One region of the Phytobacter cepae genome, then DNA from elsewhere that is predicted to be linked to it. Evidence: predicted binding sites of a transcription regulator. Region 1 holds the regulator's gene; each other region holds the start of a gene.
What was found. The regulator LexA, encoded in region 1, represses DNA repair genes until DNA is damaged. The targets are predictions, from matches to a motif close to TNCTGTATGTACATACAGNA.
Positions count from the first base shown of each region.

Region 2: the regulator LexA is predicted to act here: its motif matches at 3,488-3,507, upstream of umuD (translesion error-prone DNA polymerase V autoproteolytic subunit).
Region 3: the regulator LexA is predicted to act here: its motif matches at 3,168-3,187, upstream of uvrB (excinuclease ABC subunit UvrB).

Region 1 is NZ_CM135107.1:4,775,097-4,780,900, reverse strand. Features, by position in the region: gene plsB (glycerol-3-phosphate 1-O-acyltransferase PlsB) at 1-1,619, opposite strand, end outside; gene ACUY4Q_RS22390 (diacylglycerol kinase) at 1,749-2,117, shown strand; gene lexA (transcriptional repressor LexA) at 2,226-2,840, shown strand; gene ACUY4Q_RS22380 (CsbD family protein) at 3,106-3,315, shown strand; gene zur (zinc uptake transcriptional repressor Zur) at 3,417-3,932, opposite strand; gene ACUY4Q_RS22370 (conjugal transfer protein TraF) at 4,207-5,532, shown strand; gene ACUY4Q_RS22365 (helix-turn-helix domain-containing protein) at 5,579-5,804, opposite strand, start outside.
Region 2 is NZ_JBREIF010000002.1:4,877-10,680, forward strand. Features, by position in the region: gene sopA (plasmid-partitioning protein SopA) at 1-355, shown strand, start outside; gene ACUY4Q_RS24195 (ParB/RepB/Spo0J family plasmid partition protein) at 355-1,323, shown strand; gene umuC (translesion error-prone DNA polymerase V subunit UmuC) at 1,769-3,043, opposite strand; gene umuD (translesion error-prone DNA polymerase V autoproteolytic subunit) at 3,043-3,471, opposite strand; gene ACUY4Q_RS24210 (hypothetical protein) at 3,811-4,101, opposite strand; gene ACUY4Q_RS24215 (hypothetical protein) at 4,800-5,078, opposite strand; gene ACUY4Q_RS24220 (plasmid segregation protein ParM) at 5,504-5,804, shown strand, end outside.
Region 3 is NZ_CM135107.1:3,490,361-3,496,164, forward strand. Features, by position in the region: gene pmrB (two-component system sensor histidine kinase PmrB) at 1-878, shown strand, start outside; gene uvrB (excinuclease ABC subunit UvrB) at 1,071-3,092, opposite strand; gene ACUY4Q_RS16385 (ABC transporter ATP-binding protein) at 3,840-4,562, shown strand; gene bioD (dethiobiotin synthase) at 4,504-5,226, opposite strand; gene bioC (malonyl-ACP O-methyltransferase BioC) at 5,219-5,804, opposite strand, start outside.

The sequences.
Region 1 (5,804 bases):
AGTGAACGCTGGCGCGAAGCGAGCAGGGCGGTACAACACAGGTTCATGGCATTGGCTGCCCCGGCGTTGTTGATGCGTACCATCAGATCGGCCGCGATAGCATTGACGGTTGGCGTGAGCCAGGACGGACGCACCGCTTCGATAGGATCGATAGACTCGCGCCATTCCGGCACTCGCTGATTAAGATAGGCCGTCAGCGGGATAGGCTCGCCAAAGTTCACATAGCCCTGGCCAAGGTTACGCAGCTTGCTCAGGCCGCGTAACATCTGCATAAAGCCTTCTTTCTCTTTCGTCGCCCCGCGCAGCTCTTTAGCGTAGGTACCGACTTCCATCACGTGCTCGTAACCGATATAAATAGGCACCAGCGTGATAGGACGCGTGCCCCCGCGCAGCATTGCCTGGATGGTCATCGACAGGGTGCCGGTTTTGGGATCCAGCAGACGACCGGTACGTGAACGCCCGCCTTCCACAAAGTACTCAACCGAATAACCCCGCTGGAACAGTTCGCCCAGGTATTCGCGGAACACGGTGGAATAGAGTTTGTTGCCTTTGAAAGAGCGACGAATAAAGAACGCCCCCAGACGGCGGAAGATAGGGCCTGCTGGCCAGAAGTTCAGGTTAATACCGGCAGCGATGTGCGGCGGCACCAGCCCCTGATGATAGAGCACGTAAGAGAGCAGCAGGTAGTCCATATGGCTGCGGTGGCAGGGCACATAGACAATTTCATGGCCGTCATGGGCCAGTTGGCGTATGCGCTCGGCGTTGTGCACGTTGATGCCCTGGTACAGGCGGTTCCAGGTAAAGCTGAGAATACGGTCAGAGAGGCGAATCATCTCGTAAGAGAAGTTCGCCGCGATCTCTTCCATCAGCGCGATCGCGTTTTGCTGCGCCTTATCATGGGAGATTTTCTTGCTGCGCGCTTCGTCTTCAACGGCGCGGGCAATGGCTTTCGAGGCCAGCAGCTTGTTGAACAGATCCTGACGCGCAGGCAGCCGTGGGCCCACCGCAGCGAGACGCTGGCGAGCAAAATGCATACGCGCCACGCGCGCCAGTTTTTGCGCGATGATTTTATCCGTGCCGTGTTCAGTGGCCATGCGGCGCAGTGAAACTGGCGGTGAGAAACGCACAAAGCTGTCACGTCCAAGCCAGGAGATGGCAAAGAATTTCTGAATGCCATTGAGCATACGCAGCGGCGGATTCACTTCGCCCTTCTCGCGGCCTGGCGAACGACCGAACATCATCGAAACCGGCACCATCTGCACATCCAGGTCGGGATGGCTACGGTGCAAATCGAGGTAGTCGTGAAACAGCTTGATGGACTCTTCTTTCGGTGTGTACCAGGTAAATACCCGCGGCCCACCATGAATGAAGATATATCGCGGCAGCTCCACGCCGTCGATCACAAGCGGTTCAAACGGGTCCGGCAAATCATGTGCCAGACATTGAGCGCGTAACGTCAGTAAGTCGGCCTTAGAGTTATAAGGCAAAACATACATAATAGGGCGTGAGGTATCGAGCCCCAGTTCCTGTGCGGGTTCCGCAGGGATAGACTTACTTTTTACCAGCACGCTTAATGGTAAATTAAGTAATTTGTAGTAAATTCGTGGCCAGCCGGACATAAAGGATGTAAAGCCTCTGGTTATTAATGCCAATGCGCCGCAAGAATATCAGAAAGCGCGCACAAATTCTTTTGTACCTCTATAACCTTACATAGAGATTGATGCTCATAACATAAAAAGGTTCTTTTAATGGCCAATAACACCACTGGCATGACCCGTATTATCAAAGCAGCCGGGTACTCCTGGAAAGGCGTCCGTGCCGCCTGGATAAACGAAGCTGCCTTTCGTCAGGAGTCCGTTGCGGTCATTCTGGCAATTATTATCGCTTGTTTCCTTGATGTCGACGCGATCACCCGCGTATTGCTGATTGGCTCGGTAGCGCTGGTGATGATCGTTGAAATTCTCAACAGTGCGATTGAAGCGGTCGTTGACCGTATTGGTTCCGATTTTCATGAACTTTCCGGACGGGCAAAAGATATGGGTTCAGCGGCGGTGCTCATGACCATTCTGGTTGCTCTCTTCACCTGGATTTCACTGCTGTGGGGCCATTTCCGATAAGCCTTCCAGAATTGCGCTAACTGCTGGTTTTTTGCGTAATTTTGGTTTCAAAATCGCCTTTAGCTGTATATACTAACAGCATAACTGTATATACACCCAGGGGGCGGAATGAAAGCTTTAACGGCCAGGCAGCAAGAGGTGTTCGATCTCATTCGCGATCGAATCAACCAAACCGGCATGCCGCCGACGCGTGCGGAGATCGCGCAACAGTTGGGGTTCCGTTCCCCAAACGCTGCCGAAGAGCATTTAAAAGCGTTGGCGCGTAAAGGCGTACTTGAGATTGTCTCTGGCGCATCGCGCGGTATTCGTTTGTTGCTGGAAGTCGAAGAAGACGCCGGTTTACCGCTGGTAGGCCGTGTTGCTGCAGGTGAACCTCTGTTGGCTCAGCAGCATATTGAAGGCCATTATCAGGTCGATCCTTCTCTGTTCAAACCGAATGCGGATTTTCTGCTGCGCGTAAGTGGAATGTCCATGAAAGACATCGGCATTATGGACGGTGACTTGCTGGCAGTGCATAAAACGCAGGACGTACGTAATGGTCAGGTCGTTGTCGCGCGCATTGACGATGAAGTGACCGTCAAGCGACTGAAAAAGCAGGGTAATACGGTTGAATTGCTGCCTGAAAACAGCGAGTTCTCGCCGATTGTGGTCAATTTGCGCGAGCAAAACTTCACGATCGAAGGTCTGGCAGTCGGTGTGATTCGCAATGGCGAATGGCTGTAACCCTCAATTGTAAGCCGTGGTAGCGCTCTGTGTTGTCACGGTTTTTTAATAAAATTCAATTACTTAGATATCTTTCCTTTCTTTTTTTCTCCTCTCTTTCTGCCGATAGACGTTCTTAAAAATACCGTCTGGATGGTTAAAAATTCCGAATAAATCCACCACGTCGTTATCCGTGACTACAATTATTATCACGTTCAGCAGATTACGAACGTAACAAAAATGGATGAATACTCGCTATTCAAAACCGAACGATGAGGAAATGATTATGAATAAAGACGAAATCGGCGGTAACTGGAAACAGTTCAAAGGTAAAGCGAAAGAACAGTGGGGCAAATTGACCGACGATGATATGACCATCATCGAAGGTAAACGCGACCAGCTGGTAGGTAAAATTCAGGAACGTTATGGCTACCAGAAAGATCAGGCGGAAAAAGAAGTCGTTGATTGGGAAACCCGCAACGAATACCGCTGGTAGTCCTTTTTCCCTCTGAATATGCATTAGAGTGACTACCCTGCCCGACGGTACATGGACGTACCACTCTTTTCAAATCACACTGCTTAAAAGAGAAACCGCCGCTAGCGCGGTTTTTTCTTTACCAGAATCGAGTGATCATGGTGGCATTCACCCTGATGACGACACGCTTCCACTTCGGCGCATTTAGCGCACAAACCATGTGCTTCGATGACATTATGACGTAAGGCAAATCCTAATTTAGCCGCCAGTGCATGCATAATATCTTCTGCGCCTTCCGCTTGTTCTTCTTTAACTACGCCGCATCTGTCGCAAATAAACATGGCCGACGTGTGGGTCGGTTGATCGAACAGATGGCACAGGACGTAGCTGTTGGTGGACTCTACTTTGTGCACGAAACCCTGTTCCAAAAGGAAGTCCAGCGCGCGATAAACGGTAGGGGGTTTCGCCTGCGGTTCGCTCTCCCGCAGCAGATCCAGCAGATCATAAGCGCTTATTGCACCTTCCCGCAGACTTAGCAGACGCAGAACTTCGAGGCGCTGTGGCGTCAGACGCACATTGCGCTGCACACACAGTTTTTCAGCCTGCGCTAGCATCTCTTGCGAAGTGGTCTTGTCCATTGTCGTCCTCTCATTTCCCGGCGGCATAATTCCTCACTTTACCATGTTCTGCACTAAACGCCGAGATCGGGCTTCTTCCTCCGGCTTTCACAATCGCATTACGTCTTCTATAAATAATGAGGGTCAATTCTTATAACTATAATTTCTGCCAGTAATTACCTGTTTGGCAGAATTAGACATTTTTCCGGTGTTATTCGCAGCAATAGAGCATTCCTGTTCATGTAAAAAGGAACAGGGCATAAAAAAAACTCATCTGACTACGAGACGCATAATTGTGAAAAACAAACTCAAACTTTCAGTGGTCGCTATCGCTGTCTCCTTTTCCGTGGCCAATCAAGCGGGAGCAGCGAATACCTGGGCGGAAGCGCGTAATGATGCAATGGGGGGGACGGGGGTGGCGTCTGCCAGTTATGGCAGTGCGGCATTAATTAACCCGGCACTTCTGGCAAAAGCAAAACCTGAAGATGATATATCCGTTATTCTGCCAAGTTTTACCGCGCAAATTAACGATAAAGACGATCTGCGTAATGAAATTGAAGACATCAATGACAAGATCGACTACTACGGCGATGTTGTTGATGGTCTTTCACTGGGCGATGTTCTGGCTGACCCCATTGGTACCGTCAACCAGTTCCAGAGCGCCGCAGGCGATCTTGCGGACTCCCTTGAATTCCTGAAAGGCAAGCGCGCCAGTGCGAATGCGGGGGCGGGGATCGCGGTTAGTATTCCAAACGACACGTTGTCGGTCGCCTTTGTCACCAAAGCGCAGGCTCATGCCTTTGTGACCACCTCTATCGATCAGCAGGATATCCAGTATCTGCGTGAAATGGATGATCCCAACGACCCGGGTGATTTTGCGACGGCAAGCCTGAGGGCGTTGGATGCCGCAGTGCGGGGTTCCGATCAAATTAAGGACAACCTCAATTCTACCGCATCAGGTCGCGCTGCTATTGTCTCCGATTTTGGCGTGGCTTTTGCGCACCAGTTTGAAGCGGGCGGCGTGCCGTTGATGGTGGGTGTAACACCGAAAATGCAGAAAACCTGGCTTTATAACTACACCACCTCAATCAGTGACTACAACAAAAATGACTGGAAAAAGGATCGTTATCGTAATGACGATACCTCGTTCAACATTGACGTAGGTCTGGCTGCGGATCTGACTGAAAACTTCACGGTAGGCTTAACCGGGCAAAACCTTATTTCTAATAACATCGATACGAAAGATGTCCGCGTTGAAAACCGTCGTACCGGTGAAGTGAAGAGTTATAAAGACACTTACCAAATCAGCCCGTTGGTCACTGCCGGTGTGGCGTGGCAGAACGAGCTGTTGACGTTAAGTGCAGACGGTGACCTGACCGAAACCAAGGGCTTCAAAAGTGAGAAGAACTCTCAGTTTGTGGGCGTGGGTGCCGAAGTTCGCCCGCTTAACTGGCTGGCAGTACGCGCCGGTTATCGTGCGGACGTGAAAGGGGATGAAAGTAACGTCTTTACCGGCGGTGTTGGCTTTGCACCCTTTAATACCGTGCACGTAGATTTAACCGGCATGGTGGGTGAAAGAGAAACCTGGGGTGCGGGCGCGCAGCTGAGCCTGACATTCTGATGACAAACCGGAGGCCTCGCGCCTCCGGTTTTTCTTTGTGCTGGCTTCAGGCAAACACAACCTTAAGGCTGCCAGGTGTTCGTCGGGGTTTACCGACGACAATCTGTATATCGCGTCCCAGGCGAGTCAGACACTCAATCATTTTGACTTCGCTGATTCCGCGAAAGTGGCCGCGCAACATATGAGAGAGTTTTGGTTGAGTCATACCCAATAATTTTGCGGCTTCTGCCTGTGTAAGCCCACGGCTTTTGATGATATCTCCAATAGCCCAG
Region 2 (5,804 bases), on a different replicon from region 1:
TACATCTGCGCTTCAGTTTTTTGACATGCTCAGAGATCTGCTTAAAAACGTTGATTTACAGGGGTTTGAACCTGACGTCAGAATTCTTTTAACAAAATATAGCAACAACAATGGTTCTCAATCACCCTGGATGGAAGAGCAGATTCGCGATGCATGGGGTGGCATGGTATTGAAAAATGTTGTTCGCGAAACTGACGAGGTCGGAAAAGGTCAAATTCGTATGCGTACTGTCTTTGAACAAGCTATTGATCAGCGTTCATCTACAGGGGCATGGCGAAATGCCTTGGCGATATGGGAACCTGTATGTAATGAGATTTTTGACCGGTTGATTAAGCCTCGTTGGGAGATGAGATGATGAAACGCGCGCCAATTATTCCCAAAGCTGCTTCAGCAACTTCACATCCCTCCCCTAATGATGTACCTGCAGCTCCAATGGTTGATTCGCTTATTGCAAGAGTAGGTGCGATGGCCAAAGGTAACATCATTTCAATTCCTGTATGCGGCAAAGACGTAAAGTTTACGCTTGAAACTATCGCTGCAACTTCAATAGAGAAGTCTACACAGGTATGGGCTGGAAACGAGCGTGATCAGGAATTATTAACTGAAGAAGCGCTTGATGATTTGATCCCCTCTTTTTTAATTGGAGGGCAACAAACTCCAGCCTTCGGACGAAGGAATGAAAATAGTATTGAAGTGGCTGATGGCAGCAGACGTCGTAAAGCAGCCATTTTAGCGAACACTGATTATCGTATTCTTGTTGGTGAGCTCGATGATGAGCAGATGGATACGCTAAGTAAATTAGGGAATGACTACAGGCCAACCAGTGCTTTTGAGCGTGGTAAACGTTATCAGAATCGACTTATAACTCAATTTGATGGGAACATTTCGGCACTGGCTGAAGCCGAAAATATCTCAAGAAAGATCATAAGCCGTTGTATAGCTACAGCGAAGCTACCAAAAGAAGTCGTCGCCCTATTCCCTCATCCTGGCGAGCTGTCTGCACGCTCAGGAGAATCACTTTTCAAAAGCTTTGAGGGAAAAGAAGAGCTGCTTTTGAATATTACAACTGTACTATCCGAGAAGAAAAAAGCAGGATTATTGTTGGAATCTGAAGATATCCTTCAATCATTCTTAGACGCATTGAAAGACGGAAAAGAGTCTATTAATCACTCTGTAGTTAAACGCCAATTTGCGCCAGGTGCCAGTGCTCAATATAAAGGTAATAAAGTTACCTTCAATTTAGATCGGGCTAAACTTCCCGCACACTGTATTGAGCAAATTGAAAATTTACTAAATTCTCTGAGTTCTAAGCATTCTCATTAAATTTGTTAGCTTTGTTCTTTACCGGATAATTATCCCTAATCGCATACTCAGCCCACGGTTCCAATTACTCAACTGGGACCGTGGTCCTAACCACCTATCTGGGACCGTGGTCCCAACCACCTATCTGGGACCGTGGTCCCAACCACCTATCTGGGACCGTGGTCCCAACCACCCATCTGGGACCGTGGTCCCAATCACCCATCTGAGACCGTGGTCCCAATCACCCATCTGAGACCGTGGTCCCAATCAGCCATCTGCGAACCTAAATCAAAGTTCTTACTAGTATAAATTCCCTTTAATTGTTCTTTATTGCCATAAAAATATGAATACAGTGGCGTTGCGAGAATATTTTAAATTTGACGCCCTGGTGCTTCCTCGCTCTCTCGCGTGCTACGCCCGGTCGTTCGGCTGCGGCGAGCACTGTCTGCTCTTTAAGGGACCGAGATTAAATTATCCTAGCTATCGGAATATCATTCCAACGTGTCGTGTAAGCTGGTGACAGCATCTCGCGTTTCATTTTCCACTCAGGGGCAGTGCCTCTGCCGGCAAACCAAATCTGTCCCAGGCCGGTCTGATTGATGGTATCCAGGACTTTCATCAGCTCCTGGCTGTGCGGCCGTGGGGCCTGTTCGTCAAACAGATTGAGCTGGGCAACGCCGGTGGATGAGAAATCATTAAGCATGATGCCTGCTTTGGCATATCGGTGCCCGTCCCGCCAGACTCGCTCCAGCGCCCTCTGCGCGGCTGCAATGATGTCCCGGGTATCCTGAGTGGGCGTCAGCAGTGTTTCGCTGCTGACGTTGCTGTAGTAGGGCTCATTTACGGCAAACGGCGAGGATTTAACGAAAACTGAAATATGGCGGCAGAACTGGCGTTCACCCCGCAATTTTTCGGCAGCGCGCTCAGCATACTGGCAGACCGCCTGTTGCATAGCCTCAAGGGTGATGATCCTCTCCCCGAATGAACGACTGCAGACGATCTGTTGTTTAGTGGGAGGCGCTTCTTCCAGAGCTATACAGCTTTCGCCATTAAGTTCCCGGACCGTACGTTCGAGAACGACGCTGAAATTTTTACGAATAAGTACGGTATTAGCCTGTGCCAGCTGAAGCGCAGTGGTGATGCCCATGATGTTAAGTTTTTTCGCTATCCGGCTCCCCACGCCCCAGAGTTCTTCCACTGGCTGCAGCGATAATAATTTTGCCGTTCTCTGCGGGTTAGCCGGCGTCAGTGCCAGCACGCCTTTAAACTGCGGCCACTCCTTGGATGCCCACTGTGCACTTTTTGCCAGCGTCTTGCTCGGTCCCATTCCCACGCCAATGGTCAGACCCGTTCCGCTGAGGATATGCCTGCGCAGCTGCAGACCAAACTCTTCATAGCTCATACACGCATCAATTCCCCGGATATCAAGAAACATTTCATCAATGGAGTACTGCTCCACACGCGGTGCCAGCTCTTCCATCAGTGCCATCATCCGGTTACTCATGCTGGCGTACAGTTCATAATTACTGGAGAAAACATGCAGCTGCTCCGGGAGCTGCATCTGTTTTATCTGGAACCAGGGCATACCCATTTTTATGCCCAGGCGCTTTGCCTCTATGGACATCGCAATGCAGCAGCCGTCATTGTTTGAAAGAACCAGTACGGGCTTTTCTCGCAAATCCGGGCGAAAAACCTTCTCGCAGCTGGCATAGAATTTGTTTGCATCTGCCAGGGCGAACATCAGTCGTGTCCACGTGTTTTATGAACAAACGCCGTCACCACACCAAATATCTGCAGGTGCTCCGGATCAGGCCAGAGAGTAGGGTAGGACGGGTTCATCGGCTGCAGACCAGGTCGGGGAGTCAGTAACAGGCGTTTTACGGTAAATTCACCCTCAACCTCAGCAATAACAATGTCACCATGGCGGGCCTGTTCCGCTTTATCAACCACAAGCAAATCACCCGAATGCAGACCGATATCGGTCATTGAGTTACCGATTGCCCGGACAAAATACGTTGAGCTCCGGCGTTGAATGCAGAACTCATTAAGATCCAGTTCGGCTTCAACATAGTCCTGAGCCGGACTGGGGAAGCCGGCCTGGCATCGTTCCGTGAACAACGGCGCGGTAAAGAACTCAGGACTGATTGCTGCGGGAATAAAGCGAAACATAGAAACCTCCTTTTTATACTGTATTTATATACAGTATTATTTCTGGTTTTACTGAGGTTTCAAGTTTATTAGTGGTTATGTCGTTTAAGGGGCTGTAATTAAAAGAGAAATATTTAATTTCAGACACATTCTCCGGGTAACACATTTTGAATAGTGTCATGGTGACCATGAGCGTGGTGCATTCCGTTCATGCAGCGAGAATGGTTAAAGGAGCGCCAGGGCAGGGAATTGTCTGTCGGTAAGCTGCGCTTGCTAGCTGATAGGGTTTATCCACAGAAACGGGGGATAAGAGGGGTATAACTGGACAAAAAAACCAGAGTGTCCAATGTGGTTCGAGAATTAGCCGGAAGTATAATGGAGAGTAACTGTCACTGGCGTACCTTTGACGTTCCAGAGAACTCCCCTATGCCACATAGGTTTCCAGATATGACCGGTTACTTCCACGCCCGGAGTGTTGGCTACAGCCGCAAACAGTACGGGGGCATTATCTACATCATCTGGGATGAAATTGTGCGACTGCGGAAAATGCTTGTTCATAGCCCGGATGATGGCGGTCAGTGCGTCCTTCGTCCGGGCGCGGTGTGTCCATTTGCGATGACTGTTTGCCTCGCTGATAGTTACGGTAATCATTATAACCTCTCAGAACGCTAGTCTGGTCTAATTTTACCCGCGCTGATCCATCACTGCCAGCAGAACTGGACAGAATCACCTGACTGCCCAGCGGCGCGGTGAATTACCTAACCGGACGGGATTTACCGGAAGTTCTGCGACCGCAGCGCGCATTGATGCCGGATAGTGCCAGCAGAAAAACGCGCAGCTGCAACTGACCGAATGCCAGCAATACAAAAGTACTGAATGGTCGCTGCCAAACTGTTCAATAAAAATAACCGGCGGTGACGGTATAACGGCACTTTTAACTAACAATAAGGATGTTTTATATGTTTCAAATTATAGAATTACATGGCGGGAAGATGATCCCTGATCCAACTCAATATCGAATTATTTTTCAGGGAAAATATCTTGCGGCAATATGGATTTACGTAGAGTCCGGAGTTATGTAACTCGTTGATTTTTAATGTTTATTTTTAATGATCTTTCGTCGTGAATCGATTTCATAGTGCGGAGATCGGCGAATTTAGCAGAGAATAGGCGATATTAGGCGACGTTCGAAGACGTTCGCCGAAGATTTCAGAAGGAGTTTCATTTTCTGAATGATAAATTTAACAAAAAGAGAAAAAAGTACTGAATGGTCGCGGCCAAACTGTTATATAAAAATTACCGGCGGTGACGGTATAACGGCACTTTTAATGTACTATTTGCTCTCTCTGCTAAGAAGCATCAGCGGGTAGTTTACCCCGTGCAATCAGCCATGCGCGGCGTTGCTCCAGCCATGTTCTAAAAGCGGGTGTCGCTTCGACCTTTTTCACTTCCTTTAACTTCCAGGCTTTTACCGGGCCAGCATTGAGCGGTGTACCAAGAAATTTACTGATCGCCTTTTCAGTCCAGAGGCGAGCTTTCAAGCCGTTTTTACTGATCCACTCTGCGTGCCATTCATTGCTCGCTCTGGCTCGTGCATCTGCTGCATTGTAATAAAGCCTTACGGTCATAGGGCATACCCTATCGGTGGCATCGTTATTAGCAATATACCAGGCCAGATCCCACGCAGCTAGCAGAACTGGACAAAAACAGCGGAATATCTAACTGGCGGCGGTATCTCGTAACAGGACGGGATTTACCGGCAGTTCTGCGACTGTAGCTGCGCTTCGATTCCGTCCGAACCATTTATCTCATTATTCAAACCCGCGCAGTGGCGTATCAACAGCTGGCAGTGCTGACCCCTGCTGGCTCACCTCATCTTATATCAGTAGAACCACATCTATGTTCAATAAATCCCTTTTTTATCTCTCATTTTTCTCATATTTTTCTTGTTTTGAAGCCCGTGAGAGGTATCATGGTAATTAGTTCTCTTGTTTATCTCGGATTATTCTCTTTCTGGGGTTGAAAACGTCACAAGTTCTCACAGGAAATGCACATGAAATTTTTCATTGATGATGGCTCCACCAATATAAAAATGCAGTGGACGGCGGGTAATGAGATCAAACAGCTGATCAGCCCCAACAGTTTTAAACGGGAATGGGCGGTGAATTTTGGTCCGGAACCGGTGTTTAATTATGCATTCAACGGCGAACACTATTCGTTTGATCCTATCAGCGCGGATGCGCTGGTCACCACCAATGTGGCCTGGCAGTACAGCGATGTGAATGTGGTGGCCGTTCACCATGCGCTCCTTAAATCCGGTATCGCGCCTCAGGAGGTGGATATCGTCGTGACAT
Region 3 (5,804 bases), 1.3 Mb from region 1:
CCAGCTTGCTGGTGCCCAGTTTGTTGATTATCGGCCTGGCGCTGTTAATTTGCTTACAGGCTATCAAGATGATCCTGCGCCCGCTGTCTGAGCTCCAGCGAGAGCTGGATGCCCGCACGCCTGATAATCTCGAACCGATTGCGCTGAACAACTCGGTACCTGAAGTGCAGGCGGTGGAATCGGCTATCAATCAACTGGTGGAGCGGCTGACGGTGACGCTGGATCGCGAAAGGCTGTTTACCGCCGATGTCGCCCATGAGCTTCGCACCCCGCTTGCCGGGCTACGTCTGCATCTGGAGTTGATGGCCAAAACCCACGATATTCAGGTCGCGCCGCTGATTCAGCGACTCGATCAGATGACCGAAAATATCGCCCAGCTGCTGCAGCTTGCCCGCGTAGGCCAGTCATTTTCAGCGGGAAGCTATCAGCAGGTGATGCTGATGGCGGACGTGGTACTCCCCGTCTGGGGCCAGCTTGACGCCATGCTGGCGGAAAGAGAACAGGTTCTGCTTCTGCCCGAAAGCAATCGGGACGTGGCGGTCGCCGGGGATGCCACGCTGTTGCGCGTGCTGGTGAGAAATCTGGTGGAAAACGCCCACCGTTACAGCCCGACAGGGTCGACAATTCGCCTCTGTATTGAGGACGGAGACGTGCCGGTGCTGGCGGTGGAAGATGAAGGTCCCGGCATTGATGAATCGCGCAGCGGTGAGCTCAGCAAAGCCTTTGTACGCATGGACAGTCGCTATGGTGGGGCCGGTCTGGGGCTCAGTATCGTCACCCGGATTGCCCAGCTTCATGATGCGCAATTTTTCCTGCAAAACAGACAACCCACGCCCGGGGTACGGGCATGGGTGAAATTCAAACCGATTATACGTTAAGCGCGTGCTTAGTAGCTAAGAACCCAGCTGTGACTGAAGGCGATGACAATCGCCATAGACAGCGCAATAGCCAGGTACTGATAGAGTTGTTCTTTTTGCATGGCGGACCCTCCTGAATATGACTGAAGAGGGTATCGGAACAACATTAAGCCAACATTAAGGCCCGTTCACGCATTCGTGACGGGCTTCATATTATGAGACGGCGATAAAAAGTTCCCGCAATTGATGCAGCTTGTCACGACATTTTGCCGCCTCTTCAAATTCAAGATTCTGCGCATGTTGCATCATCTGCCCTTCAATCTCCTGAATTTTTTGCTGCAACGCTTTCGGCGATAACGCCATTTCTGCGGCTTCCGCCTGCGCCGGTGTCCGTGACTTGCCACGCCCTTTGGCTTTGGTTTTCGCCAGATTTTCCCCGAGGCTCAGAATGTCGACCACTTTCTTATTCAGGCCCTGAGGCGTGATGCCATTCTCTTCGTTGTACTTCTGCTGTTTCTCACGGCGACGTTCGGTTTCGTCAATGGCTTTTGCCATCGACGGCGTGATTTTGTCACCGTACAAAATGGCTTTGCCGTTGATGTTTCGCGCCGCACGGCCAATGGTCTGAATCAGCGAACGCTCAGAACGCAGGAAGCCCTCTTTATCGGCGTCAAGAATCGCTACCAGGGAGACTTCTGGCATATCCAGCCCCTCACGCAGCAAGTTGATGCCGACCAACACGTCAAACTCGCCCAGGCGCAAATCGCGAATAATTTCCATACGTTCGACGGTATCGATATCGGAGTGAAGATAACGCACCTTCTCGCCATGCTCTTCCAGATACTCGGTTAAATCTTCCGCCATCCGTTTGGTTAAGGTGGTCACCAGAACGCGCTCGTTGATGGTGGAACGCTTGCGGATTTCCGAAAGCAGATCGTCAACCTGGGTCGCCACCGGGCGCACTTCAATAATGGGATCAAGCAGGCCCGTAGGACGCACCACCTGGTCAATGACGTCTTCACCTGATTTTTCCAGCTCATATTTACCGGGTGTGGCTGAAACATAGATGGTCTGCGGCGCCAGAGCTTCAAACTCTTCAAAGCGCAGCGGACGGTTGTCCAGTGCGGACGGCAGGCGGAAGCCGTACTCCACCAGCGTCTCTTTACGCGCCCTGTCGCCTTTGAACATACCGCCAATTTGCGGGATGGTGACGTGGGACTCGTCAATCACCAGCAGGCCATCGGCGGGCAGGTAATCAAACAGCGTCGGCGGTGCTTCACCCGGCCCTCGCCCGGAGAGGTAGCGCGAATAGTTTTCAATGCCCGAGCAGTAGCCCAGCTCGTTCATCATCTCCAGATCGAACTGGGTACGCTGGGTCAGCCGCTGCTCTTCCAGAAGCTTGTTGTTGTCCATCAGCGATTTACGCCGCACCGCCAGCTCGTCTTTAATCTCTTCCATCGCCTGCACAATACGTTCACGCGGGGTAACGTAGTGAGTTTTAGGGTAGACGGTAAAGCGCGGAATCACGGACTCCACATGACCCGTTAGCGGGTCGAACAATGACAGTCGCTCCACCTCTTCATCAAACAGCTCCACACGCAGCGCAATGTCATCAGACTCCGCCGGGAAGATGTCAATCACTTCGCCGCGCACACGGAAGGTGCCGCGCTGAAAAGCCTGATCGTTGCGGGTATATTGTAGCTCCGCCAGCCGACGCAGAATGGCGCGCTGATCGATAATCATGCCGTTAGTCAGATGCAGCATCATCTTCAGGTACAAATCCGGGTCACCCAGACCGTAAATGGCAGAGACAGAGGCCACCACAATTACGTCCCGGCGCTCAAGCAGGGCTTTGGTGGCCGACAGACGCATCTGCTCAATGTGCTCGTTTACCGAGGCATCTTTCTCAATGAAGGTATCTGAACTCGGCACATAGGCTTCCGGCTGATAGTAGTCGTAATACGAAACAAAATACTCCACCGCGTTTTCCGGGAAAAACTCTTTCATTTCGCCGTACAGCTGAGCGGCAAGCGTCTTATTCGGTGCCAGAACCATCGTTGGACGCTGCAGATCTGCAATCACATTGGCGACGGTGAATGTTTTACCCGAACCGGTCACACCCAGCAGGGTCTGATGCGCCAGCCCATCTTCCAGGCCTTCTTTGAGGCGGCGAATAGCCTCGGGCTGATCGCCAGAAGGGCGAAAAGCGGAATGCAGTTTTATCGGTTTACTCATGACAGCGACCTGATGAAGGAGTGAGCGGGGAGGAAAGTAATTTTAACCATCGCGACGAGATTTGCCAATCATTAATACTGGATGTAAAAACAGTGGCGCAAACAGGAATCTGTACTAGCAGGCAGGTTTACCGGGTTTGCTCACCGTAACCTGTTCAAGGACGGCACAAAATAGCTGCCCATGCGGGTTATCCCCAGAACATTTCGTTTTTTAACATTTGTCAAGGGAGGTGATGAAAGTTTTGTGGCAGCGGGTGACACTTTTCTTACAGCCATTGCTTTTATTTAATTAGCTGAAAATAAACAACTTTTGCAAAAAGCCGCGTTTCGCATCAATTCAGGCGCAAGCCGCGTATTTACTCGCTTGTCGCACTTTTTCTAACTCTAATGCACAAGGTTATCCACAGGAATAGTGGATAACTCATTCCAGGCCATATGCACCGCCAGCCCACAGATTGTTAACAACTGCGGATTTCCGGCTCGGAAAAAATTTTTATCGCTTATTTTTGCAAAATTATGCCTAACGAAACGGAGAAGTGCGGTGCGATCGTGCTCACATTTACCCATTCTGATGCACCATAAGCCATCATCCACGGCACCGACAATGTGCAGGATTTTTCGGTAGTTTTCACTGCATCTGGTTTTCCCCCTCACTTTGTTCGGCGGACTCTGAAAACGAGACTTTTTTGTGATATTGGCAAGCCATTTGCACATTTAACAGAACCGCAAAGCGAGAAAGGAGCAGGTTATGTTGAGTTTGCGTTCAGTGAACCAATTTTATGGTAGTCAGCACACCTTGTGGAACGTTGACCTCGATTTACATCCCGGCAGCTGTACGTCGGTAATTGGTCTGCCCGGCATGGGAAAAACGACGCTCATCAACTGCATTATCGGTGTGATACCCGTCGAGAGTGGCAGTATGGTGTGGCAGGACACCAGCGGCCCCCCGCAGAACATGCTGCCGTTACAGGCTGAACATCGCAGCGCGATGGGGATTGGCTATGTTCCTCAGGACAGGCGGCTCTTCTCCCAGCTTTCGGTGGAAGAGAATCTGCACATAGCTCTGCTGGCAGGCTCCGCCCCCCGCAATGCCGTCAGCAGCGAGATATATGACCTGTTTCCCGATCTTTATGCGTTCCGTCAGAGTAAAGCGGCAGGGTTATCGGAAGATAATCAGTATCAACTGGCGATGGCGCGAGCGGTGATAACCCGCCCGCGATTGCTGATACTCGACGAACCGACCCGGGGTCAGGGCCAGGCATTTATTCATAAGCTCGGCAACATTATCGTCCGCCTGAATCAGGATTTGGGTATGACCTTCCTGCTGGCTGAACAACATTTGAATTTTATTCGTCGGGTCACCGATCGTTTCTGTTTGCTACATCGCGGACGCAATGTCGCCCAGGGAGACGTCAGGCAACTGGATGACGGACTTCTGGCGCACTGGATGACGCCGGAGTCAGTACGTTGAGATTGAGATAATGACCGTTATTTGCCTCATCCGGCGCGTGTGAAAGCCAGGGGATCTCCCCAATCATCGGGGCTTTAATCACGCGCCGCAGGGTCGCAATGTACTCTTGATGACGACGCCCCGGTGGCTGAACGTCATTTGCAATCCATCCCGCCAGCGTTAATCCAGCCTGTTCAATCGCCAGTGCCGTCAGTATCGCGTGGTTGATACAACCCAGCTTCACGCCCACCACCAGAATAACCGGCAGCTGCTCAGTGACCACCCAATCTGCAAAGGTAAAATGGTCTGCTAACGGCGTAAACCAGCCTCCTGCCCCTTCCACCAGCACCCATTGGGCCTGTGCTTCCAGATGACGCAGCCCGTCAGACATCCCTTGCGCTAAAATGGGCGTGCCGGTTGCGGCGCTGACGATGTGTGGCGAGGTCGGCTCCGCAAAGGTCCAGGGATTCACCACGTTATAGGGTAGCGACACAGTGCTGTTGCGCTGAAGCGCCAGGGCATCGCTGTTGCGCAGTCCCTCAGCGGTCATTTCACTGCCCGACGCCACAGGTTTGTAGCCTGCAGTGCGCCATCCCAACTGAGCGGCGGCCTGGAGCAGCGCGCAGCTGGCGACGGTTTTCCCCACTTCGGTGTCTGTCCCGGTAACGAAATAACGTTCAGTCACGACTGATAATTCCCCAAAATAGTTGATAACTGAGCGGGCACATCCCGTTCTGTTGTGGCCACGCGTGCTGAAGTTGCTGCAATTTTCCACGCGTTAATCCTGAGGTGCGCCCGGCATGCAGATGCGTCGCCCCAATGCCTTTCAGAGAGCGCATTGCGCCCGCCGCATCATCAAAATACAAGGTGAGGGTCTCCACGCCGGCCTGATACCGCCAGCCCGCCAGCGCGGCGCCAATCTGCGCTGCCGATAAAAACCGGTTGGCATGGGGTGCAGTATCCACCGCCCGCCAGGCCTGACTCAGCTCCGGTAACGACCCCTGTACGAGAGTCGTGAAAGCAATGTGCCCACCGGGACGGACGACCCGATAGAGTTCATGTAAAGCCTGGGGCAGCGAGTCGCACCACTGGACGGCCAGGTTGCTCCACGCCAGACAAAACGCGTCGTCCGGCAGCGGCATGGCTTCAATATCACCCTGCACATAGTGATGCGCCGCCTGCTGCTGGCGTGCCTCACTCAACATGCTGGCGCTGAGATCTAACGCGGTGACCAGCGCCCCTCGCTGCTGCCAGTGGTGCCCC